Regions from separate parts of the Blastococcus jejuensis genome, predicted to be linked through region 2. Evidence: riboswitches for the same ligand, from Rfam matches in the RefSeq annotation. Region 2 holds a riboswitch; the other holds the start of a gene.
What was found. A riboswitch is a leader RNA that binds a small molecule or an ion and turns the genes downstream of it on or off. The one in region 2 is predicted to bind thiamine pyrophosphate.
Positions count from the first base shown of each region.

Region 1: another riboswitch for thiamine pyrophosphate. It lies ahead of ABD644_RS18485 (ECF transporter S component); the one in region 2 lies ahead of ABD644_RS08195 (alcohol dehydrogenase catalytic domain-containing protein).

Region 1 covers NZ_BAAAVV010000011.1:52,557-60,592, forward strand. The annotation lists gene ABD644_RS18470 (class I SAM-dependent methyltransferase) at 1-516, shown strand, start outside; gene ABD644_RS18475 (SDR family NAD(P)-dependent oxidoreductase) at 519-1,283, shown strand; gene ABD644_RS18480 (GNAT family N-acetyltransferase) at 1,195-1,821, opposite strand; TPP riboswitch at 1,906-2,008, shown strand; gene ABD644_RS18485 (ECF transporter S component) at 2,005-2,640, shown strand; gene ABD644_RS18490 (ABC transporter ATP-binding protein) at 2,648-4,072, shown strand; gene ABD644_RS18495 (energy-coupling factor transporter transmembrane component T family protein) at 4,143-4,916, shown strand; gene ABD644_RS18500 (DUF1697 domain-containing protein) at 4,959-5,492, shown strand; gene ABD644_RS18505 (ATP-binding protein) at 5,619-6,065, shown strand; gene ABD644_RS18510 (SpoIIE family protein phosphatase) at 6,089-8,036, opposite strand, start outside.
Region 2 covers NZ_BAAAVV010000003.1:228,197-235,411, reverse strand. The annotation lists gene thiC (phosphomethylpyrimidine synthase ThiC) at 1-1,046, shown strand, start outside; gene bluB (5,6-dimethylbenzimidazole synthase) at 1,043-2,800, shown strand; gene thiD (bifunctional hydroxymethylpyrimidine kinase/phosphomethylpyrimidine kinase) at 2,809-3,618, opposite strand; gene thiE (thiamine phosphate synthase) at 3,615-4,289, opposite strand; gene thiM (hydroxyethylthiazole kinase) at 4,286-5,098, opposite strand; TPP riboswitch at 5,092-5,185, opposite strand; TPP riboswitch at 5,244-5,352, shown strand; gene ABD644_RS08195 (alcohol dehydrogenase catalytic domain-containing protein) at 5,343-6,356, shown strand; gene ABD644_RS08190 (CbtA family protein) at 6,346-7,116, opposite strand; gene ABD644_RS08185 (CbtB-domain containing protein) at 7,127-7,215, opposite strand, start outside.

The sequences.
Region 1 (8,036 bases), on a different contig from region 2:
CTGGTCGACGTCCGGCTGCAGGACTACCGGGAGGCGACCGGCTCCTACGACGCGATCGTCTCGGTGGAGATGATCGAGGCGGTCGGCGAGCGCTTCTGGCCGACCTACTTCGGCGCGCTGGACGGCCTGCTCGCCCCGGGCGGCCGGGTGGGCCTGCAAGCGATCACCATGGCCCACGACCGGTTGATGGCCACCCGTCGCAGCTACACCTGGATCCACAAGTACGTGTTCCCCGGCGGGATCATCCCGTCGCTGCGGGCGATCACCGACACCCTCACGGCGCACACCCGGCTGTCCGTCGTCGAACGCCGCGACCTCGGCCCGCACTACGCGCACACCCTGGCGCTGTGGCGGGAGCAGTTCCTGGCCAACTGGGACCGGCTCGAGGGCTCGTTCGACGGCACGTTCCGCCGGATGTGGGAGTTCTACCTCGCCTACTGCGAGGCCGGTTTCCGGGTGGGCTACCTCGGCGTGAGCCAGCTGGGCCTGGCCCGCCACCCGTTCGCGGGCGCCTGAGGGTGCGGATCGCCGGAGCCCGCGTCTGGGTCACCGGGGCGTCGAGCGGCATCGGGGCCGCGCTGGCCCGCGAGCTGGCCGACCGGGGGGCAGCGGTGGCGATCAGCGCCCGGAGCACGGAGAAGCTACGGGCCGTCGCCGGCGGGCGCATGCACGTGGAACCCGTCGACGTCACCGACCGCGCGGCCACGGTCGCGGCCGCCGCGAACGTCCGGGCGGCGCTCGGCGGCCTCGACCTCGCGGTGCTCAACGCCGGCACCTGGTCGAGGTTCCACGTGGATCATTGGGACAGCCAGGCCTTCGCCGACCACCTGCAGACCAACCTGATGGGCACGGTGCACGCGCTCGAGGGCGTCGTCCCCACGATGCTCGAGCAGGGCCGCGGCCAGATCGTCGGGACGGCGTCGGTCGCCGGCTACCGCGGCCTGCCGGGGGCGGAGGCCTACGGGTCGACCAAGGCGGCGCTGCTGCACCTGTTCGAGGCGCTGCGCGGCTCCCTCGGCCCGCGCGGGATCGTCGTCCAGACGGTGTCCCCCGGCTTCGTCCGCACGCCGATGACCGACCGCAACACCTTCCCGATGCCGTTCCTGATCTCACCGGAGGCCGCGGCGCGCGCCATCGCCGACGGGATCGCGAAGGACAAGGCCGAGATCGTCTTCCCGCTGCCCATGATGCTGGTCATGAAGGTCGCCCGGCTGGTCCCGGTCCGGGCCTGGACGGCGGCGACGGCGGCGATGACCCGGCGGGGCCTGCGCCGCGGGAGCTGACCGGCGGCACGGGATCGTCGGACAGGCGGGCCCAGAGCAGCTCGTCGTGCTTGAGCCCGTCCCCGTACCGGTAGGAGCGGCGCAGCCGGCCCTCGAACGTGAAGCCGGCCTTCTCGGCCACCCGCCCGGATGCCGCGTTCTCGACGGCGTGGCACAGCTCGATCCGGTCCACGGCCAGCGCGCCGAACGCCCATCGGCAGGCCGTGTCGACGGCCACCGTGGCCACGCCCCGCCCGCGAGCGGCCGGCGCGGTCCAGTAGCCGATCTCCGCGTCGCCCTGCACCGCGTCGATCGAGTGCAGCGAGACCGATGCGAGCAGCCCGTCGTCCGAGCCGACGACGGCCCACGACGCGTGCGTGCCCGACTCCCAGTCGGCCCGGCGGGCCACCAGCGCGGCTGCCTCGTCGCGCGAGCCCACCCCGCCGCCGTTCCACAGCCGGATCGAGGGGTCCTGCAGCGCCGCCCAGACCGCGTCGGCGTCGCCCGCGCGCCACGGCCGGAGCCGGAGCCACCCGCAGTCCAGCACGATCGGTTCCATCCCCCGATCGTGCCCCGAGCGGCACCGGCCGAGGGGCGGGGGCCCGCACCGTCACCGGAGGTCTAGGCTTCTGCGCACAACAGAAGAAACCGACAGGGGAGCGCTTCGGCGCTGAGAGTGCGGGACACCGCAGACCCTCGAACCTGATCCGGGTCATGCCGGCGCAGGGAGTCTGGAGGAGCTATGGCCGAACAGGCCGTCCGTCCGTCGTCCACCGATGCCACCGAGCCGGGTCGTGCCGGCGTGCGCTGGCGCACCGTCGACATCGTCGTCGCCGCCGTCCTCGGCGTCGCCTTCGGCGTCGTGTTCTGGGCCTGGAACCTCGTCTTCGGCGTGCTCTCGGCGCCGCTGGACTTCTTCCCGCCGCTCTCGGCGATCCTCAACGGCGTCTACCTGATGCCGGGCGTGGTCGCGGGCCTGCTGATCCGGAAGCCCGGGGCGGCGGTGTTCGCCTCCACGCTGGCCGCGGCGGTCAGCCTGCTGCTCGGCTCGCCCTACGGCGGGATCATCGTCGTCTACGGCCTGGTGCAGGGCCTCGGCGGCGAGCTCGGTTTCCTGCTCACCCGGTACCGCAGCTTCGGCTGGGCGACCGCGGTGCTGGCGGGGGTGACCGCCGGCCTGTCGACGTCGATCCTCGACCTGAGCCTCTACTACCCGGTCTCGGCCGAGTACCCGTTCTGGGTGTTCACGCTGCCCTACACGCTCTTCACGACGCTCTCCAGCGTGCTGCTCGCCGGCGTCGTCGGGCTCCTGCTGGTCCGTGCCCTGGCCCGCACCGGGGCGCTGAGCTCGTTCGCCTCGGGCCGCGCCCGCGTCTGACCGGCCGGTGACCACCACCGGTGGTGTCGCCCGCACGACGACCGGCCCGGTCCGCGTCGTCGCGCGGGGGCTCGGCGTGCGCCACCCGTCGCGGCTCGCCTGGGCCCTGACGGGGGTCGACCTCGTCGTCGAGCCGGGCGAGCGGGTGCTGCTCACCGGCGCCTCGGGGGCGGGGAAGTCGACGCTGCTGTCCGCGCTGGCCGGGATCCTCGACGCCGAGGGCACCGAGGTCGCCGGCGAGCTGACCATCGACGGCGCCCCGCCCCGGGCGGCCCGCGGCCGGCTCGGTCTGCTGGCCCAGGACCCGGACAGCCAGCTGGTCATGACCCGCGCCGGCGACGACGTCGCGTTCGGGCTGGAGAACGCCGGCCTGCCGCGCGAGCGGATCTGGCCGCGGGTCGACGCGGCGCTGGAGGCCGTCGGCTTCCCGTACGGCCGGGACCGGCCCACGCAGGCGCTCTCGGGCGGTGAGAAGCAGCGCCTCGTACTCGCCGGCGCCCTCGCCCGCGATCCGGGCCTGCTCCTGCTCGACGAGCCGACGGCGCAGCTGGACCCACCCGGGGCGGCGCTGGTGCGTGGCGCCGTCGCGCGCGCGACCGCCCACCGGCGGGCCACCGTGATCGTCGTCGACCACGACGCGGGCCCGTGGCTGCCACTGGTCGACCGCGTCGTCGAGCTGACCGACGGCGGGCTGGTCGAGCACGGCCCGGGCTGGCGCCCGGCCGACCGCACCGCCGGGCTGCGTCTCCCGGGCGCGGGCGACGGACCGGTCCTGCTCGCCGCGGACGCCGTCGGCTTCACCTACCGCGGCGCCCGGGTGCCCGCGCTGCCGCCGACCACCGCCCTCGTGACCGGGGGGCGGGCCCTCGCCGTCACAGGGCCGAACGGCACCGGCAAGTCCACGCTCGCCCTCCTGCTGGCCGGCCTGCGGGCGCCCACGACCGGCCGGATCGAGGCGGCGCCGGAGCTGGTGGCCGGGGTCCGCCGGGGGTACCGCGCGCCGCACCGCTGGCGGGCCGAGGAACTGGTCACCCGGATCGGGACGGTCTTCCAGAACCCGGAGCAGCAGTTCCTGACCGGCCGGCTGCGCGACGAGCTCGCCCTCGGGCCGCTGCGGTCCGGGGAGCACGCAGCGGCCGCCCGCGCGACCGCCGACGAACTGCTGGAACGACTCGGCCTGACGGCGTTCGCCGAGGCCAACCCGTACACGCTCTCCGGCGGCCAGCAGCGCCGGCTGTCGGTGGCCACCGCGCTGGCGACCTCGCCGCGGGTGCTGGTGCTCGACGAGCCGACCTTCGGGCAGGACGCCGCGACCTGGCGCGAGGTGGTCACGCTCCTGGCCGAGCAGCGCGCCCGGGGCTGCGCGGTCGCCGTCGTCACCCACGACCGGGACCTCGTCGACGTGCTGGCCGACGACAGGTTGAGGCTGTGAGGACGACAGGCGAGCGAGCATCGCAGCGAGCGCCAGCGAGCGAGGAGCGGAACGAGCCCGGAGTCGAACCATGAGCACTGTGACGGCGTCCCTGGCGCTGGGGCCGGTGGCCGACGTCCCGCTGTCCCGGATCAACCCGGTCGCCCAGCTCAGCGCGATGGCCGTCGTCACCGTCGTGCTCCTGACCAGCCTGGACGTCGTCACTCCGGCGGTCGTCGTCGCCGCCGAGCTGTGCCTGCTGCCGGCCGCCGGCCTGAGCCGGCCCCGGGACCTGTGGCGGCGCACCTGGCCGCTGCTGATCGGCGCCGGGTCCGTCGGGCTGGTGAACGTGCTGCTGTCGGACGACGCGACCGTGGTCACCGGCGTCGGCCTGGCGCTGCGAGTGATCGGGCTCGCGCTGCCGGGGGTGCTCCTGGTGGCCTCCACCGACCCGGTGCGGCTGGCCGACGCGCTCACCCTGCACTGGCGGCTGTCCACCCGCTTCGCCTTCGGTGCGCTGGCCGCACTGCGGCTGGTGCCGCTGCTGGTGACCGAGTTCGAGTCGGTCCGCCTCGCCCGGCGCACGCGCGGGGTGTCGGCCGGCCGGAACCCGATCGCCCGGGTGCGGCTGGTCGCGGGGATCGGCTTCGCGCTCCTGGTCGGCGCCGTCCGGCGGGGTTCGCGTCTCGCGACGGCGATGGACGCCCGCGGCTTCGACTCGGGGATCCCGCGCACCAACGCCCGCGGGTCGAGCCTGCACCGTCGCGACGTCGTGTTCGTCGGGGGCGCCGTCGTGGTCTGTGTGCTCGCCGTCGCCCTGAGCGTGCTGGCCGGCGCCTGGGACCCGGTGTTCGTCGGTGGTTGATCCGCTCCGCGCAGGGCTGGTCGGCGCGCTACCGTCGCCGCCGTGGCCGACACCCGCTACGTCGTCCTGCTGCGCGGCATCAACCTCGGCAAGGCGCGGCAGGTCGCGATGCCGCGCCTGCGCGAGGTGCTGACCGGCCGCGGCCACGAGGCGGTGCGCACGCACCTGCGCAGCGGCAACGTGCTGCTCGACAGCCCGCTGGACGAGGGGGCGCTGGCCGCCGACGTCCGCGCGGTGATCGAGCAGGAGTTCGGGTTCGAGGTGCCCGTCGTCGTCCGGACCGCCGCGGAGGTCGCCGCCGTCGTCGCCGGCGACCCCTTCGAGTCCCTCGCCACCGACCCGGCCCGGTACCTGGTGACCTTTCTCCAGGAGCCCCCGCCGCCCGACAAGGTCGACGCGCTGCCGACGGCCGACGGCGGCGACTACCTCGTGCGCGGCCGCGAGCTCTACCTGTGGCTGCCCGACGGCATCCAGAACACCCCGCTCGCCGCATGGAAGTGGGACCGTCTGCTCGGCATCCCGGGCACGGCCCGCAACTGGAACACCGTCACGAAGCTGGCCGAGCTGGCCCGTTGACCCGACCGCCGGGGTCCGGCCGACCCGGGAGAGTGAGACTCGTCGCACTCACGTTTGACCGGGTCGCCTACGGCCCATACGGAACTGTTCGGCTTGCCGTCCCGAGGCGGCCAGAAGGGTGAGGGGATGCAGGTGACAGGGCAGGCGGCCGGGCCGGTGTGGCCGTCCGCATCCCCGCCGCAGGCGGCGTCCCTGCTGGCCTGGGAGCTGCACGACGTCGTCCAGCTGGCGAGCGTCCGGGCCGAGCTGCGCGGGCACGCGGTCACCGGCGCCGGCAGCGATCCCGAGACCGCCGACGTCCACGACCGGCTGGTCCTGGCCCTCGACGAGATGGCGTCCAACGCGTTGCGCCACGGGGGCGGGCGCGTGCACGCCTCCGTCGGGCAGACCCCCGACGCGTTCCTCATCGACGTGTCCGACCAGGCCCCCGAGATCGCGCCCACGCCGGCCGTCGACCGGGACCCCAGCGAGGGCGGGCTCGGGCTGTACCTGATCGCGGAGCTCGCCATCGAGCACGGCTGGTACGTCCGCGGCGGCGCCAAGCACGTCTGGGCCCTGCTCCCCCGGACCTGAGGTCCCCCCGGCGCTGAACCGCGTCAGTCCGGGGCGATCCCCGGCGGCAGGCGGCGCGGCCCGGCGTCCACCGGCCGCGGTCGGTCCTGCGAATCCAGCCGGATGGCGACGAGCGCGACGTCGTCCTGCAGCCCCTGCGGGCGGAGCCGCTCGATGACGGCGTCGCAGAGATCGTCCAGCGACTCCGCGGCGAGCTCGGCGAGCACCGCCTTCAACCGGGCCATGCCCTCGTCCAGGGGCAGATCCCGGTCCTCGACCAGCCCGTCGGTGTAGAGCAGCAGCGTCGCGCCCCGTCGCACGGTGACCACGTGCTCGGTCCGGTGGACGGTCGGGTCGACGCCGAGCATCAGCTCGGCCCGGGGGCCGGCCAGCTCCTCGATCCGCCCGTCGTGGTGGATCACCAGCGGCGGGGGGTGGCCGGCGTTCGACCAGCGCAACCGGGTGAGGCCGGCGGACCGTTCGCCGCGGGTCTGCTCGACCTGGGCGATGACGGCCGTGGCCATCGCACCCGTCGCGAGACCCTCCATGGCGGCGTCCAGGTCGGTGAGGACGGCGGCGGGCCCCACGCCCTCGCGGTAGGCGATGCCGCGGAGCATCCCGCGGAGCTGGCCCATCGCGGCCGCCGCCTCCGTGTCGTGACCGACGACGTCGCCGATGACGAGCATCGTCGCCCCGGAGGGCTGCAGGAACGCGTCGTACCAGTCGCCACCGACCTGGGCCACCCGCGCCGCGGGCTGGTAGCGCACGACGATCTGCGCGTGGTCGGGCTGGGGCGGTGCGGTGAGCAGGCTGCGCTGGAGCCCCTCGGACAGGCGCCGCTGCTGGTCGTACAGGCGGTTGTTGTCCAGTGCCAGGGCCAGGCGGTCGGCGATGTCGCGCGCCGTCGACGCGTCCTGCGCGTCCGCGGGGGCGCGGTCGGCCGACCGGTAGATCGACAACGCCCCGAGGGTGCGGCCGCGGGCGGCCAGCGGCATGGTCACCGCCGTGCGCGGGGCCAGCGACCAGAAGACGTCGCTCACCTCGCCCGGCGGCAGCATCGGGCCGACGACGGCGCCGACGTCGTCGACGCTGCGCAGCTGACCCGACGCCAGCGCCCGCAGGACCGGGGCGTGCGACTGCAGCGCCCCCAACCGCAGCGTGGCGTAGCGGGCGACCGGCCGCCGGAGGTCGGGGTCGACGTGCCAGCTGCCGACGTCACGCATCCGGCCGTCCTCGTCGACGAGGCTGGCGATCACCCAGTCGCCGAGCAGGGGCACCACGGCCTCGCAGACGCGCTGCACGGCCTCCTCCTCCGTCCAGCCCTCGACCGGCTGGTCCGACAGCAGCGCCGACACCTCGGCGATCAGGGCCAGCCGTGCCGCCGTCCGGACGGCGCGGTCCTCGGCCGCCCGCCGCTCGGTGATGTCCAGGAAGGAGACCGACAGCCCGTCGGGGGTCGGCCAGGCGCGCACCTCGAACCACGACTCGAGGGGCGCCGGGTACCAGGCCTCGAAGACCTGCTCCTCGCCGCACGCCACCGCCCGGCGGTACCGCTCCTCGAACTCGCTGCCCAGCGCGGCCGGGAACAGCTCCCACAGGACCCCGCCGAGGGCGTCGTCGCGCCCCATGGCGAGCACCCGCTCGGCCTCGGCGTTGAGGTAGGTGAACCGCCAGTGCGGATCGAGGGAGAAGAACGCGGCCTTCATCGCCTCGATCACCCGGGTGAGCCGCGCTTCGCCCTCGCGCGGGGAGGTGGTGTCGTAGCCGACGCCCAGCAGGCGCGTCGCCGTGCCGCCCTCGTCGCCCAGGGCCCGGCCCCGCGCCTGCACCCAGCGCGTGCTGCCGTCGGGCAGCACGACGCGGAACTCCGCCTCGTAGCCACCCACGGTGCCGATCGCCGCGCGCATCGCGTCGAGGACGCGGTCGCGGTCCCCCGGGTGGAGGCGGTCGACGAAGGCGTCGATCGTCCCGTCGAACTCGGCCCGCCGATAG
Region 2 (7,215 bases):
TCGGCACAGTGCCGATCTACCAGGCCCTGGAGAAGGTCGGCGGAAAGGCCGAGGAGCTGACGTGGGAGGTCTACCGCGACACCGTGGTCGAGCAGTGCGAGCAGGGCGTCGACTACATGACCGTGCACGCCGGCGTCCTGCTGCGGTACGTGCCCCTCACCGCCCGGCGCAAGACCGGCATCGTCAGCCGCGGGGGGTCGATCATGGCGGCCTGGTGCCTGGCCCATCACCAGGAGAACTTCCTCTACACCCACTTCGCCGAGCTCTGCGAGATCCTGCGTGCCTACGACGTCACCTTCTCCCTCGGCGACGGGCTGCGGCCGGGTTCGGTGTACGACGCCAACGACGAGGCGCAGCTGGCCGAGCTGCGCACCCTGGGTGAGCTGACCACGGTGGCCTGGGACCACGACGTCCAGGTGATGATCGAGGGCCCGGGCCACGTGCCGATGAACAAGATCAAGGAGAACGTGGACCTGCAGCTCGACCTGTGCCACGAGGCGCCCTTCTACACGCTGGGCCCGCTCACCACGGACGTCGCGCCCGGCTACGACCACATCACCTCGGCGATCGGCGCGGCGATGATCGCCTGGCACGGGACGGCGATGCTCTGCTATGTGACGCCCAAGGAGCACCTGGGACTGCCCGACCGGGACGACGTCAAGGACGGGATGATCGCCTACAAGATCGCCGCCCACGCCGCCGACGTCGCCAAGGGCCACCCCGGCGCTCAGGCGTGGGACGACGCGCTGTCCGACGCCCGGTTCGAGTTCCGCTGGGAGGACCAGTTCACCCTGGCCCTGGATCCCGACACCGCCCGGTCGATGCACGACGAGACGCTGCCCGCGGCGCCGGCCAAGACGGCGCACTTCTGCTCCATGTGCGGCCCGCACTTCTGCTCGATGCGCATCTCGCAGGACGTGCGCCGCTACGCGGAGGAGCGGGGGCTGACGTCGGAGGAGGCGATCGAGGCGGGGCTGAAGGAAGGCGGCCGAGTTCACCGCGCACGGCGGCCGCATCCAGCTGCCGCTGGCGACGTAGCACCGTGACCCCGGGCGAGCGGGTGTGGCCCCGGCCGGTGCCGCTCGTCGGTGACGGGTCGGCCGCCTCTGAGCGAGCTGCCGACCCCACCGGCTGGGCGCTGACACCGGGTCTCCGGGCGGGGCTGTACGAGGCCATCGGGGCCCGGCGCGACGTCCGCCGGTTCCGGCCCGACCCGGTGCCCGGTGAGGTGCTGGACCGGGTACTCGGGGCGGCCCATGCCGCCCCGTCGGTCGGGCACAGCCAGCCGTGGCGGTTCCTGATCGTCCGCGACCCGGAGGTCCGGGACCGGGCAGCGGTCCTCACCGACCGCGAGCGGCTGCGCCAAGCGGCCGGACTCGACGCGGACGCGGGCCGCCGCCTGCTCGACCTGCAGCTCGAGGGCGTCCGCGAGGCCCCGCTGGGGATCGTCGTCTGCTGTGATCGGCGCACCCCGGCAGCCGGGGTGCTGGGCCGGGCCACGTTCCCCGACGCCGACCTGTGGAGCTGCGCGGCCGCGATCCAGAACCTGTGGCTGGCTTCCCGGGCGGAGGGGCTGGGCGTCGGCTGGGTCACCCTCTTCCGCCCGGAGGACCTGGCCGCGCTGCTCGGCCTGCCCGACGGCGTGGTCACGCTGGGCTGGCTGTGCCTCGGCTGGCCCGACGAGCGCCCGCCGGCGCCCGGGCTGGAACGCGCGGGCTGGTCACGGCGGCTCCCGCTGTGCGACGTCGTGCTCACCGACCGCTGGCCCGACGATGGCGGGGCGCCCCCCGCGCCGCCATCGCGAATGCGCGCGCCCGACCAGCTCGCGGTGGTCGGCGCCCGGGACGAGGCGGACCGGCTGCTCACCGTGCCCGGCTCATTGGGGGTGTTGGACCGGGCGATCGACCGCGCCGTGGCGCTGGGCCGCGGTGCGGCCGCCGGAGGGGTGCTCCTCCTGGCCGCCGCGGACCATCCCGTCGCGGTGCACGAGGTCTCTCCCTACCGCTCGTCGGTCACCCGGGACGTGCTGGACGCCGCCGTCCACGGGACCTCGCTCGGCGCCGTCGCCGCCCGATCGGTCGGCCTGGAGCTGCGGATCGTCGACGCAGGGGTGGCCGGGACACCCGTCCCCGGTGTCACGGGCCTGCGGCCGCCGGGACCCCGCGGGGACCTGGTGCACGCGCCGGCGATGACGCTCGCGGACACGCACGACCTCGTCGAGGCCGGGCACCGGCTGGGGAGGGACGTGGGCGCGACCGGCATCGTCGCGCTCGGGGAGATCGGCGTCGCGAACACGACCGTGGCGGCCGCCCTCGCCTGCGGGCTGCTCGGTGCCGACCCCGCCGCGGTGGTCGGTCTCGGATCCGGCGCGGACGCGGCAATGCTCGAGCGCAAGCACGCGGCGGTGTCCGCCGCGGTGGACCGGGCACGACGGGCGCACCCGACGTTGGGTGCGGACCCGCTGCTCACCCTGGCCGAGCTCGGAGGCCCCGAACTGGCGGTGCTCGCAGGGGTCGCACGAGGTGCAGCGGAGGCGAGCGCGGTCGTCGTCCTCGACGGCTTCGCCGTCTCACTCGCGGCCCTCGTGGCGGTGCAGCTCGAACCTGCCGTCCAGGCCTGCCTGGTCGCCGGCCAGCGCAGCCGCGAGGGCGGGCATGCCCTCGTGCTCCAGCACCTGGGCGTCGAGCCGCTGCTCGACCTGCGGATGCGCGCCGGCGAAGGCGTCGGTGCGGCGTTGGCCACCGGCCTGCTCCTCGACGGCCTCGCGCTGCGGCGCGGTGCCGCGCGGGCCGACCACTGACGCGCCGGTCAGTCAGGCCAGATCCCGGCGAAATGGTGCACCGGACCGTGGCCGGAGCCGATGTCGAGCCCATTCCCGGCCCGCAGCGCCCGCTGCAGGTAGTCGCGGGCGCCGTCGACGAGCACGGGCCACCCGGCGCCTGGCCTGCAGGCCGCGAGCGCGGCGATCGCCGAGGAGAGCGTGCACCCGGTGCCGTGAGTCGCGGTCGTGGGCACCCGCGGGCGCCGGGTGACGTGCACGCCCTGAGCGGAGGCCAGCACGTCGACGCTCTCCTCGCCGCCGAGGTGCCCGCCCTTGAGCAGCACGGCGCGCGGTCCCAGCGTCAGGAGGGCGACGGCCTGCTCCGGGAGGGCGTCGACGTCGGTGGCCGGGGCGACGTCGAGTAGTGCCGCGGCCTCCGGCACGTTCGGTGTGACCAGGTCGGCGAGCGGCAGCAGCTCGTCGCGGACGGCGGACACCGCGGCCTCGTCGATCAGCCGGTCCCCGCTCGTGGCGACCATCACGGGGTCGCAGACGACGGGGCCGGGACGGCGCTCGGCGAGCACGGCGGCCACCTCGCGCACCACCTCGGCGGTGCCCAGCATGCCGAGTTTGGTGGCGTGCACCTCGACGTCGTCGAGCAGGGTACGCAGCTGCAGCTCGACGAACGCGGCCGGGACCGGATGGACCCCGGTGACCCCACGGGTGTTCTGCGCGGTCAGCGCGGTGAGGACGGCGGTGCCGTAGGCGCCCAGCGCGCTGAACGTCTTCAGGTCTGCTTGCACGCCGGCGCCACCGCTGGGGTCGCTACCGGCGACGGTGAGGGCCACGGCGGTCACCGGTACACCTCGGCGGGCACGCCTCGGGAGAGTTCTCGACGCAGCTTCCGGGCCGCGGACGCCGGGTCGGCCGCCGCGCAGAGGGCCGACACCACGCAGATGCCGTCGACCCCGGTGGCCGCGACCTCTGCGGCCCGGTCGGCGCCGATGCCACCGATGGCCACGGCGGTCAGCCCCCCGGCGCGGGCGGCGGCCGCCAGCTCGCGGGTCCCGTCCAGGCCCAGAGCCGGTCCGGCATCGGGCTTGGTCGGCGTTCCCCACACCGGGCTCACGCCGACCAGGTCCAGCGTCCCGGTCGGCAGTGCCAGGGCGGCAGCGATTTCGGCGGGCGACGACACCGACAGGCCGAGCAGCCGTCGGGGGCCGATCAGGGCCCGCACCTCGGTGGCCGGCAGGTCCTCCTGGCCAACATGCACGCCGTCGGCGGCGGCCAGCAGCGCGACGTCGACCGCGTCGTTCACCACGACGGCCACCCCCGGGACCTCCGCGACCGCCTCCTGCACCGCCCTGGTGAGGGCGAGCAGGTCGCGACGGGAGGCGCCCTTGTCGCGCACCTGCACCGCGGTCACCCCACCGGCCACCGCCGCCCGGACGACGTCGGCCACCGGCCGCGGCGCGCACAGCTGCGTGTCGGTGACCAGGTAGAGCGTCGGGTCAAACGGCGGTCTCATCGGGCGACGCGCACGTCTGCCTTCGCCAGCGCGTCGGCGTCGACCGCGTCGAGTGCGTCGAGCCACGCGGCGGCGAACGTGCCCGGTCCGGCGGCCGTCGCCGCGGCTCGTTCCGCGGCGAGTGCCACGTGGGCGTGGGCGGCGACCGCTCCGGTCAGCGGGTCGTCGGTGGCGGCGACGTAGGCGGCGACGAGGGCGCCGAGCGCGCACCCGGCACCCGTCGTCCTCGTCAGGAGCACCGAACCGCCACCCACCCGGACGGTTCGCGTTCCGTCGGTGAGCAGGTCGACCTCCCCGCTGACGGCCACCACGCCACCGGTCCGCCGGGCCAGCTCGGCGGCGGCGGTGGCGGCGTCATCGGTTCCCGCGGTGCTGTCCACGCCCCGCCCGCCCGCGCCTGCGCCGGCGAGCGCCATCACCTCCGAGGCGTTCCCGCGCACCACAGTGGGACGCAGTGCCAGCAGCTCGTCGGCCAGCGTGGTGCGGTAGGCGAGGGCGCCGACGGCGACGGGGTCGAGGACCCATGGCGTCCCCGCCGTCCCGGCGGAGCGCGCGGCGATCCGCATCGCCTCCGCGGTCCGCTCGTGGACGGTCCCCACGTTCACCAGCACCGCGGAGGCGACGGCGGCGAAGTCGCCGGCCTCCTGCGGGGCGTCCACCATCGCGGGTGCGGCGCCGACGGCCAGGAGCGCGTTGGCGGTGAGGGCCTGGACGACGGTGTTGGTCAGGCAGTGCACCAGGGGGGCGGTCGCGCGCAGCGCCTCGTGGACGGCGCGCAGGTCGATCAGTTCCGTGCTGGATCCGGACATGCCGGTGACATCCCTTCGCCAGTGTCAACTGGAGCAGGTTCGACGGGTGTGTTCTCAGTCCCGGGCGGGACACCCCGTGCCACGTACGCCGCGAACGTAACAGCCGCCCGGGCGCGTGCAGCCTCGGACCCTGGCGGTAGCCTGCCCGGCGTATCGCGGGAGCCCATCCGAGTGGGCTGAGAGGGCGGCTAGGGCCGCCGACCGTTCGAACCTGTCCGGGTCATGCCGGCGTAGGGAGGCAGTTGTGCGTGCTGTGCGGTTTCATGAGGTCGGTCGGCCGCTGGGGACGGAGGACGTCGAGCCGCCCCGGCCAGGCCCGTGGGACGTGCTGATCGACGTGGCGGCGGCTGGGGTCTGCGGCACCGAGCTGCATTTCGTTGACGGGTTGCTCACCCCGGGCCGGAGGCCGATCACCCTCGGCCACGAGGTCGCGGGGATCGTCGCCGAGGTCGGCGAGGCCGTCGAGCACGTCCAGCCCGGTGACCGGGTCGCGGTGCACTACCTGCATGCCTGCGGCCGCTGCCGGTGGTGCCGCACGGGGGACGACCATCTCTGCGACGCCCCGCTGGGCTTCCTGGCCTTCGGCACCGACGGCGGGTTCGCCGAGCAGCTCGTCGTCCCGGCGTCGGCGACCGTGCCCGTTCCCCAGGGACTCGACCTGGCAGAGGCGGCCGCTCTCTGCTGCAGCGGCACCACGGCGCTCCACGCGGTCGACGTTGCCGGGATCACCGCGGGCGCCACGGCGGTGGTCTACGGCAGCGGTGGAGTGGGCCTTGCGCTCGTGCAGGTGCTCAGGGAAGCCGGAGCGCGACCCATCGCCGTCGCCCGCAACCCGGAACGGCTGGCACTCGCGCGGGAGCTGGGCGCCGAGACGACGGTGAACGCGGCCAGGGAGGACGTGGTCGCCGCGATCCGCGCGGCGACCGGCGGGGCTGGGGCCGACGTGGTCTTCGAGCTGGTCGGCACTCGGGTCACGGGTGCGGCCGCGCTGGCGTCCCTCGCCAAGCGTGGCACCCTGGTCTATGTCGGCTACAGCTTCGATCGGGTGGAATTCGACCCGCTGTCGCTCGTCGTGCCGGAACAGCGCATCGTCACGTCGGTCGGCAACCGCCGCTCCGAACTGGTGGAGGCTCTCGACCTCGCCGCTCGAGGTCGGCTCATCACGCGGGTGACGCGCTACCCGCTGGGCGACGTCGGGCGGGTGCTCGACGATCTGCGCGCCGGCCGGGTGCTCGGCCGCGCCGTGCTCATCCCGTGATCGGTGGGCGGGCCAGCCGGTCGACCAGCCAGCCGCCGGCCAGGCCCAGGGTCGTCCACAGCACCGCGAGCTGCCCCAGCGAGGCGACCCGGAAGTCCCACACCATCGCCGCGGGCACGTCCGCGGCGATCGGGTCCGGATTGGCGGGGATCAGGACGAGAATGGTCCCCAGGAGCAGGGTGAGCGTCCCGACGGCGGCGGTCGCGGTCGCCGCGGGACTGACCGCCCGGCTCTGCAGGAAGCTGACCAGTGCCGCGACCAGCATCGCGGAGACGATGCCGCTCAGGAGGACGGTCCCGTAGATCGCCGTCCGGGTGCCGACGGTCGCGGGGTCACCGAGGGCAGGCGGATTGGCCGGGATCTTCAACGCCGGCAACAGGGCGAAGATGCCGAAACCGATCCCGGCGAGCAGGCACACCCGGGCCAGGTCCGTCCGGCCGGGCAGCCGGTGGCGGACCAGCGCATAGACGCCCGTGAAGACCACCGCCAGCACCACGCCGGCCAGCAGGGTCCCGAGGAAACCGCCGACCAGCTGCTCCGCGCGACCGAACAGCTCCTCGGCGTGGTCGTGGACGCCCCCACCGGCTGCCGCACGAGCTTCCTCCAGTTCGAGGGCCGGCTCGATCGCGCGCTCGGTGACGAGGAGGGAGTAGACCCCGGAGAGCGTCCCGGCGATCAGCCCGGCCAGGACCATGCGGCCGAGCAGTGGTCCGAAGCGCGGCGCCTGCAGCGTCGGGGAGCGGTCCAGGGTCCTGGTCATGCCCGTCGCCTCAGTGGCAGGGCATGCCCAGCGAGTGCCGGGCGTCGTGGAAGAACTCGTGGGCTGTGTCGCCGAACTGGGCGAGAACCGCACCATTGT